One region of the Leifsonia sp. ZF2019 genome, then DNA from elsewhere that is predicted to be linked to it. Evidence: predicted binding sites of a transcription regulator. Region 1 holds the regulator's gene; the other holds the start of a gene.
The links. The regulator LexA, encoded in region 1, represses DNA repair genes until DNA is damaged. The targets are predictions, from matches to a motif close to TCGAACANNTGTTCGA.

Region 1 (4,416 bases):
GCCGCCGCCTGGGTCAGCGCCGACAGGTGGTACGGGAGGCGCACCAGACGAAGGGCGTCGACGACGGCCGGGTCGGCGGCGAGATAGCCGACGCGGGCGCCGGCGAAGGCGAAGGCCTTGCTCATGGTCCGCGAGACCAGGAGACGGGGGCGCCCGTCGAGCAGAGCGAGAGCGGACGGCTCTCCCTCGGGCATGAACTCGGCGTAGGCCTCGTCCACGACGACGATGCCACGGGCCGCGTCATACGCGGCTTCGATCGTCGCGAGGCCCAGCGGGGTGCCGGTGGGGTTGTTGGGCGAACAGAGGATGACGATGTCGGGGTCGGTGCGGCGGATCTCCGCCGCGGCGGTCTCCGGCGTCAGCTCGTAGTCGGTGTCGCGCGGCCCGGCGATCCAGTCGGTGCCGGTGCCGGATGCGAGCAACGGGTACATCGAGTACGTCGGGGCGAACCCGAGCAGGCTGCGGCCCGGCCCTCCGAACGCCTGCAGGATGTGCTGCAGCACTTCGTTGGATCCGTTCGCCGCCCAGATCCGGCTCGCGTCGAGGCCGTGGCCGAGGTAGCGCGCGAAGGCCTCGCGCAACTCCGTGAACTCGCGGTCGGGGTAGCGGTTGACGCCCGTGATGGCGACCGCGACGCGGGAGACGATGTCCGCCGCGACGTCCTCCGGCACCGGATGCGTGTTCTCGTTCACGTTGAGAGCGACGGGAACCGACTTCTGCGGGGCACCGTACGGCGTCCGTCCACGCAGGTCATCACGGATCGGGAGATCGGAAAGGGAGGTCACCACTCCATGCTAGCCAGGTCGACCGGCACGACTCCCCCGTATGACGCCCGGTCGATCGCGCTGCTCAGTGCTCGTACTTGGTCTCAGTGCTCGTACTTGGTCGGGACCGCGAGCTGCTGCCCGGGCGACACGACGCCGGAGGCGTCGAGCCCGTTCAGCTGCACCAGGTCGGCGATGACGTCGCGAGGATCGGCGCTCGGCGCGATGCGCTCCGCGACCGTCCAGAGCGAGTCGCCCGACTCCACCGTCACGTGCTGGAAGGCCACGTGGGCCTGCTCGCTGGTCGCCACGGCGCCGCCCCCATTGAGCGCGAACACCAGGGCTCCGAGGATGAGCGGGAGAGCCGCGAGCGTCGTCAGCACAGCCCGACCGCGTCGCGTGAGACGCAGCCGCGTGCGTGCGCCCGCGGGAAGAGCGGGAATCGTGCTGCTCACCATCACCGTCGTGCTCATGGCCGTGACCTCCTCGTGCGTCGCTGATGCGAAGCTGTGTTCCGAATGTATCTTCGAATGTCCGAAACCGCAAGACCCGATGCGCCCGAGAAATCCGCCCACGGATTTCGAGACACACTCGAACACATGTTTGTTTCCGGCCGTATCGTGGATACAGTTTCGATTGTCTGGACTTCACCTTTCCAGGCACCACCGACATTCGGGACGAGCGGATGCGGTCGAGCTCACGAAGGGACGAGCGTGTCGAACGAGAATCAGGCTCCGCGGGGCGGCACGCGCCGCCGAAAGAACCTCAGCGAGAAGCAGCTCGCCATCCTCGACGTGATCCAGAAGTCCGTGAACCAGCGGGGCTATCCGCCGAGCATGCGCGAGATCGGCGACGCCGTCGGCCTCTCCTCCCTCTCGTCGGTCACTCACCAGCTCAACCAGCTGGAGCTGAGCGGGTACCTGCGCCGCGACCCGAACCGCCCCCGCGCCCTCGAGATCCTCATCGACCTGCCGTCGTCGTCGTCCGAGTCCGTCGACTACGAGAACCAGACCCCTGTCGGCGACGCCGCGATGGTCCCACTCGTCGGCCGCATCGCCGCCGGCGTGCCGATCACGGCCGAGCAACAGGTGGAGGAGGTCTTCCCCCTCCCCCGCCAGCTGGTCGGCAACGGCGAGCTCTTCATGCTCAAGGTCGTCGGCGAGTCGATGATCGACGCCGCCATCACCGACGGCGACTGGGTCGTGGTGCGCCAGCAGAACACCGCGGAGAACGGCGACATCGTGGCGGCGATGCTCGACGAGGAGGCCACCGTCAAGGTCTTCCGGCAGCGTGACGGCCACACGTGGCTGCTGCCGCGCAACTCCAACTTCGAGCCGATCCTGGGCGACTACGCGCAGATCCTCGGCAAGGTCGTCGCCGTCCTCCGCGCCGTCTGACCCCTCCCGGGCGTCACGATTTGGACCAAATGTCGCGTTTGCGGAGCCGATAGGCGTTATTTAGTCCACATGGGCATGGGGATGCGCGCGCATCAGGCCCAGCCGAGCTCCTGCAGCTTCGCGTCGTCGAGGCCGTAGTAGTGCCCGATCTCGTGCACCAGTGTCACCCGCACACGGGCGCGCAGCTCGTCGACGTCCGAGCAGCTCTCCTCCAGGTTGTTGCGGAACAGCGTGATGCGGTCCGGCAGCTCACCGAATCCATAGACGCCGCGGGTCGTCAGCGGCCGTCCGCTGTAGAGCCCGAACAGGCGCGGCCGCTCCCCCGACGGCTGGTCCTGGATGAGGAACGCCACGTTGTCGAGGTGCCCGACGATCGCGTCCGGCAGCGCGTCGAACACGGCGCCCACCAGCTCCTCGAACTCGGCGTCGGTCATCTGCACCATGCGCCCATCCTCGCGCACGGGGCACGGCAGAGGGGCGCCGTCCGCCCACGGCGGAACGACGCCCTTCGGCGACCGGGAGGGTCAGGCCTCGACGGACACGCGCTCGCGCACCGCGCGCGTCGCCTCGATGATGTTGCGGAGCGATGCGACAGTCTCGTCGTATCCCCGTGTCTTCAGTCCGCAGTCCGGGTTGACCCAGAGCTGGCGACCGGGGATCGCGCCGAGCGCCGTCTCGAGCAGCTCGGTGACCTCGGCGACGGAGGGGACGCGCGGCGAGTGGATGTCGTAGACGCCCGGGCCGATGCCGTGCTCGAAGCCGGAGGTCTGGACGTCGTGCACGACCTCCATGCGGCTGCGCGCGGCCTCGATGCTGGTGACGTCGGCGTCGAGGTTGCGGATCGCGTCGATGACCACACCGAACTCCGAGTAGCAGAGGTGGGTGTGGATCTGCGTCTCGTCGCGCACGCCGGCCGTCGCGAGCCGGAAGGAGCCGACCGACCAGTCCAGGTACTCGTCCTGCGCGGCACGCTTCAGCGGCAGCAGCTCGCGCAGCGCGGGCTCGTCCACCTGGACGACGCGGATGCCCGCGGCCTCGAGGTCCTCGATCTCGTCGCGCAGCGCGAGCGCGACCTGGCGGGCGGTCTCGCCGAGCGGCTGGTCGTCGCGCACGAACGACCAGGCGAGGATCGTCACCGGACCCGTCAGCATCCCCTTGACCGGCTTGTCGGTGAGGCTCTGCGTGTACGTCGACCAGTCCACCGTGATCGGCTTCGGTCGCGAGACGTCCCCCCACAGGATGGACGGACGCGTGCAGCGCGATCCATAGGACTGCACCCAGCCGTTCTGGGTGACGGCGAACCCGTCGAGGTTCTCCGCGAAGTACTGCACCATGTCGTTGCGCTCGGGCTCGCCGTGCACGATGACGTCGATGCCGATCTCCTCCTGCAGGTCGACGACGCGCTTGATCTCGGCCTGCATCCTGGCGAGGTACTCCGCCTCGGTGATGAGCCCTTTCACCAACTGTGCGCGGGAGCGGCGGATGTCGCCGGTCTGCGGGAAGGAGCCGATGGTCGTGGTCGGGAGGAACGGCAGGCCGAGCGCCGCGTCCTGGGCCGCGAGCCGGTCCTCGTAGGCGCCGCGGCGGAAGTCGGCCTCGGTGAGCGCGGCCTCGCGGGCGCGCACCGCGTCGACCCGGACGCCCGGGGCGGAGGCGCGGTCCGCGAGCGACGCGGTCGCCGCCGTGAGCTCGTCCTGGATGGCCTCGTGGCCGTCCACCAGGCCGCGGGCCAGCACGGCGACCTGCCCGACCTTCTGGTCGGCGAACGCGAGCCACCCCTTCAGGCGAGCGTCGAGGTCGGGCTCGTCCTCGACGTCGTGCGGCACGTGCAGCAGCGAGGTGGAGGTGGAGACGGCGACGTCGGGGCTGAGCGACAGCAGCTCGGTGAGCGTGCCGAACGCGGCCTCGAGATCGCCGCGCCAGATGTTGTGGCCGTCGATCACGCCGCCGACGACGGTCTTGGTCGCGAGCGACCCGGCTGTCGCCGCGTCCAGCCCGGACGGCAGCGAGCCCCGGACGAGGTCGAGTGAGAGGGCCTCGATCGGCGAGGCGGCGAGGACGGGGAGTGCGTCGTCCAGGCTGCCGTACGGGGCGGCGACGAAGATCGCCGGGCGGTCGGCTGCGCCGCCCAGCGCGGAATAGGCGGTACGGAGCGCCTCCAGGACGGCCTCCCGCGGCTCCTCGATGCTCTCGCTGACGAGGGCCGGCTCGTCGAGCTGCACCCACGGTGCGCCGGCGGCGTCGAGCCGGGCGAG
Region 2 (4,416 bases), 300 kb from region 1:
GCTCGCCATGCAGGCGGGCGTGGAGCGAGTGGACGTCGACCCCGACATCGCCGCATACTGCGTGGCTCTGGCCGCCGCGACCCGCCGCCACCGCTCGGTCGAGGTGGGGGCCTCGCCACGCGGGTCGCAGGGGCTGCTGCTGATGGCCCGCGCGCTGGCGGTGTTGGCCGGGCGCGACTTCGTCCTCCCCGACGATGTCAAGCGCGTCGCCGTCCCGGTGCTCGCCCACCGGCTCACGCTGACGGTGTCGGCTTGGACAGGCGGCGTCAGCGCGCAGGACGTCGTTGCAGAGGTGGTCGCCGCCGTGCCGGGGCCGCCGGCGGTCGGCACGCGCGCCCCGGAGCACGTGGAGGGGTCGGCGGGCGTATGACGGACAGCGCATCGCGCGCCGGTGCTGCGCCGGACGGGAAGAGTGCGGGATCGCCGTTGCGTCGCGTTCCCAGTCCGGCTCAGACCGGGGCCGCGCTGGTGGCCGCCGTGTGCATGACCGCCGCTTTCCTGTTCGGGCGCGTCGAGCTGGTGCTGGTCGCGGCGCCGCTGCTCCTGGCCGTCCTGGGCGACCGGGTGCGCCGCCCGCGCGACGGGAGCGCCGTCACGATGAGGGCGCACGCCGTGGCTGCGGTCGACGGCTCGGAGCCGGCGCCGGGCATCGCCGGGGCGGGGGAGCCCGCCCGCGACGACGGTGCGACCGCTCGCGTCGCAGTCGCCGTTTCCGCCGCGGCGGCGCCCGGCAGCCATCCGGACGCGATCCAGCTCCGGATCACCCCGGCGGACCGCGCACCCGTCGACACGGTGCTCACGCCGAGGGCCGCGACGCAGCTCCGTGTCGGCGTCGCGGTCGGGCACTCCGGGCCGCAGCGCGTCGTCCTGGTCGAGGGGCGTGCGATCGGCGCGGACGCCTCGTGGACGGGCGACCCCGACGTGCCAGGGGCCGCCGCGACGGTCGTTCGCGTCGTGCGGCCCGCGGCGCTGCCGATCCGGAGCCTTCCGCTGCCCGCTCGCCTGCAGGGCCTCACGGGGCAGCACGTGTCCAGCAGGCCGGGCGACGGCGGCGAGTTCCGCGATGTCGACCGCTATCGTGCCGGCGACCGGCTGCGGCGGATCGACTGGAAGGCGACGGCCCGTCGAGCGCAGCGCCCCGGTGAGCTCTACGTGCGCCGCACGACGGCGACCTCCGACGCGGCGGTCCAGCTCGTCCTGGATGCCCGCGACGACCTCCCGGGCGAGGTGGCGGACTGGGCTGCACCGCACCCGCGGGCCGGCCTGCGCTCGCTCGACGTGGCGAGGGAGGCCGCGGTCTCGCTCGCGACGGCGTACGCGGCCGTCGCCGACCGGGTCGGCTTCGACGATATCGCCGACGCCGCGCGCGCCCTTCCCCCGCGCTCGGGCTCGCGGCACAGGGAGGCGGTACTCCGCCGCATCGAGACGACCACAGCGCGCCGCGCCGTCGGCGATCGCGTACGCGTCCCCCGGCTGGCCACCGGTGCGCTGGTCTACGTGCTCTCCACGTTCCTCGACGACCAGCCGCTGCGGTTGGCCCTGACCTGGCGCGCTGCAGGGCATCGCGTGATCGCGGTGGACGTCCTCCCTCCGCTGCGCGCCGCGACGCTCACGGCGCGGGAGCAGGTCGCCCTCCGGGTGGTGGCGGCCGAGCGGGCCGTCCGGCTCGAGCGGTTGCGGGCGGCGGGCGCGGACCTGCTGGTGTGGACGTCCCCGGATCGGGACTCCGCCCTGCGCCGGCTCGCTGCACCCCGGCGCCGCACGACCGCGGGCAGGCCCGCATGAGCCCGACGCCCGACGCCCGGGAGTCCCGGGCGGAGGTGACCGGGCTCCCGTGGACGCTCCCCGGTTTGTCGCTGCGGGTCGCGTTCGCTCTGATCGCCGTCCCCCTGGCGCTGTCGGCGGCGCCCAGCGGTCCGTGGCCCGTGATCGGCGTCGCCCTCGCGGCGGTGACCGTCGTCGTGCCGCGTTGGCGGACGGCGTGGCTGCTCATTGCCGTGCTGGCCTTCTCCGCTCTCCTGGAGCCGGCCGAAGGCGTCTCCGCGCGCCTCCTCGCGCTGATCGTCGGCGTGCACGTGCTGCACGTGCTGGCGGGGTGGATGCTCGCCGTGCCCGTCCGCGCCCGCCTCCAACCCGCCGTGCTGCTCCCCGGGGTACGGCGGCTGATCGCGATCCAGCTCCCGGTGCAGGCGGTCGCCGTCGTGATCCTCCTGCTGCGGCCGGAGCAGGGCGTCGGCGCGATGGCGATCGTGGCCGGTGCCGCGATCCTGGCCATCGCCGTCCTCGTCGCGGTCTTCCTCCTGCGGCCGCGTCGGGGGTGACCGGGAGGGGTCCCCGATGTCGGTGGTCGCGCCTAGACTCGCGCGTGCGGGCCCCGACCCGCCGCGGAGGCGCTAGAATCGAACAAAACTTCGAACCGCCGGCGCGCGTGCGCGGTCGGCGAACACGGGCCGACGCCGTCGAGAACTAGCGGAAAATGGGACGAGTGAGTATTCAGGGGCAGGGTATCCAGGGTCAGGCGCAGAGCCATCAGCCGCAGGGGAGCATCGCCAGGGTCACGGGGTCGCACCTGAGCGTCCGGGGCGCGCGTGTGCACAACCTGCACGATGTCGACCTCGAGATCCCGCGCGACTCCCTCGTCGTGTTCACCGGCCTGTCGGGCTCGGGCAAGTCGTCTCTCGCGTTCGACACGATCTTCGCGGAGGGGCAGCGCAGGTACGTCGAGTCGCTGTCGGCCTACGCGCGTCAGTTCCTCGGACAGGTCGACCGCCCCGACGTCGACTTCATCGAGGGTCTCAGCCCCGCGGTGTCGATCGATCAGAAGTCGACGAACCGCAACCCGCGCTCGACCGTCGGAACGATCACCGAGATCTACGACTACATGCGTCTGCTCTGGGCGCGCATCGGCGTGCCGCACTGCCCGATCTGCGGCGAGAAGATCCAGCGGCAGACGGTGCAGCAGATCGCCGACCAGCTGATGGAGCTGGAGGCGGGCACCCGCTACATGGTGGTCAGCCCGGTCGTCTCGCAGAAGAAGGGCGAGTTCGTCGACCTCTTCAAGGAGCTCGCGGCGGGCGGTTACTCGCGCGCGCTGGTCGACGGCGAGATGATCCAGCTCGCGGAACCGCCGACGCTCAAGAAGCAGTACAAGCACGACATCTCGGTCATCGTGGACCGTCTCGTGGCCGGCCCCGACATCCTGACCCGTCTGACGGATTCGCTCGAGACCGCGCTGCGGCTCACGGACGGTCTCGTCCAGGTCAACTTCGTCGACCGTGAGGGACCGGAGGCCTGGCAGAACTTCAGCGAGAAGCTCTCCTGCCCGAACGGCCACCCGATCCAGCTCACCGAGATCGAGCCGCGCACGTTCTCGTTCAATGCGCCGTTCGGCGCGTGCCCCGAGTGCTCCGGCCTCGGCACCCGCATGTCGGTCGACGACGACCTCCTGCTCGGCGACGACGAGCTGAGCATCGCGGAGGGCGTGATCGTCCCCTGGACCACGCAGGGCAAAGGGCTCTTCAACTACTACGAGAAGCTGCTCGACGGGCTCGCTCGTGACCTGAAGTTCTCGCTGACGACCCCGTGGAAGAAGCTCCCGGAGAACGTGCGCGACGCGGTGCTCCACGGCGACAACTTCGAGGTCAAGGTCCGCTGGAAGAACCGGTACGGACGCGAGATGTCGTACACCTCCGGCTTCGAGGGCGTGGTGCCGTACATCGAGCGCCAGTACCTGCAGGCCGAGACCGACACGCAGCGCGCACGCTGGGCCGAGTACCTGCGCGAGGTTCCGTGCCCGGTCTGCAAGGGCAAGCGCCTCAAGCCCGAGGTGCTCGCCGTGCACGTCCACGGTGCGAGCATCGCGGACACGTCGGAGCTGAGCCTCAGCGACGCCCGCGCGTTCATGGAGAAGCTGCACCTCACCGAACGCGAGCAGAAGATCGCCGCCCAGGTGCTGCGCGAGATCAAGATCCGCCTCGACTTCCTGATCCAGGTCGGACTCAGCTACCTCGACCTCTCGCGGGCGGCGGCCACGCTGTCCGGTGGCGAGGCGCAGCGCATCCGGCTCGCCACTCAGATCGGGTCGGGGCTGACCGGCGTGCTCTACGTGCTCGACGAGCCGAGCATCGGCCTGCACCAGCGTGACAACCGGCGCCTGATCGACACGCTCGTGGCCCTCCGCGACCTCGGCAACACGCTCATCGTGGTCGAGCACGACGAGGACACCATCCGCACCGCCGACTGGGTCGTCGACATCGGTCCGGGCGCGGGCGTCAACGGCGGTCACGTCGTGCATTCCGGCTCGTACGATGAGCTGCTGGCGAACACCGAGTCGCTCACGGGCGACTACCTCGCGGGCCGTCGCGAGATCGCCATCCCGGCCAAGCGCCGGAAGATCGACAAGAAGCGGATGCTGCG

Region 2: a site for LexA is predicted at 2,400-2,415, ahead of uvrA (excinuclease ABC subunit UvrA). Genes of this name have one in related genera too.

Annotation. Positions count from the first base shown of each region.
Region 1 covers NZ_CP065037.1:2,631,038-2,635,453, forward strand. Annotated here, with positions in the region: gene IT072_RS12865 (histidinol-phosphate transaminase) at 1-785, opposite strand, end outside; gene IT072_RS12870 (LysM peptidoglycan-binding domain-containing protein) at 869-1,237, opposite strand; gene lexA (transcriptional repressor LexA) at 1,478-2,161, shown strand; gene IT072_RS12880 (metallopeptidase family protein) at 2,254-2,604, opposite strand; gene metE (5-methyltetrahydropteroyltriglutamate--homocysteine S-methyltransferase) at 2,686-4,416, opposite strand, start outside.
Region 2 covers NZ_CP065037.1:2,333,799-2,338,214, reverse strand. Annotated here, with positions in the region: gene IT072_RS11455 (AAA family ATPase) at 1-370, shown strand, start outside; gene IT072_RS11450 (DUF58 domain-containing protein) at 367-1,785, shown strand; gene IT072_RS11445 (hypothetical protein) at 1,782-2,321, shown strand; gene uvrA (excinuclease ABC subunit UvrA) at 2,477-4,416, shown strand, end outside.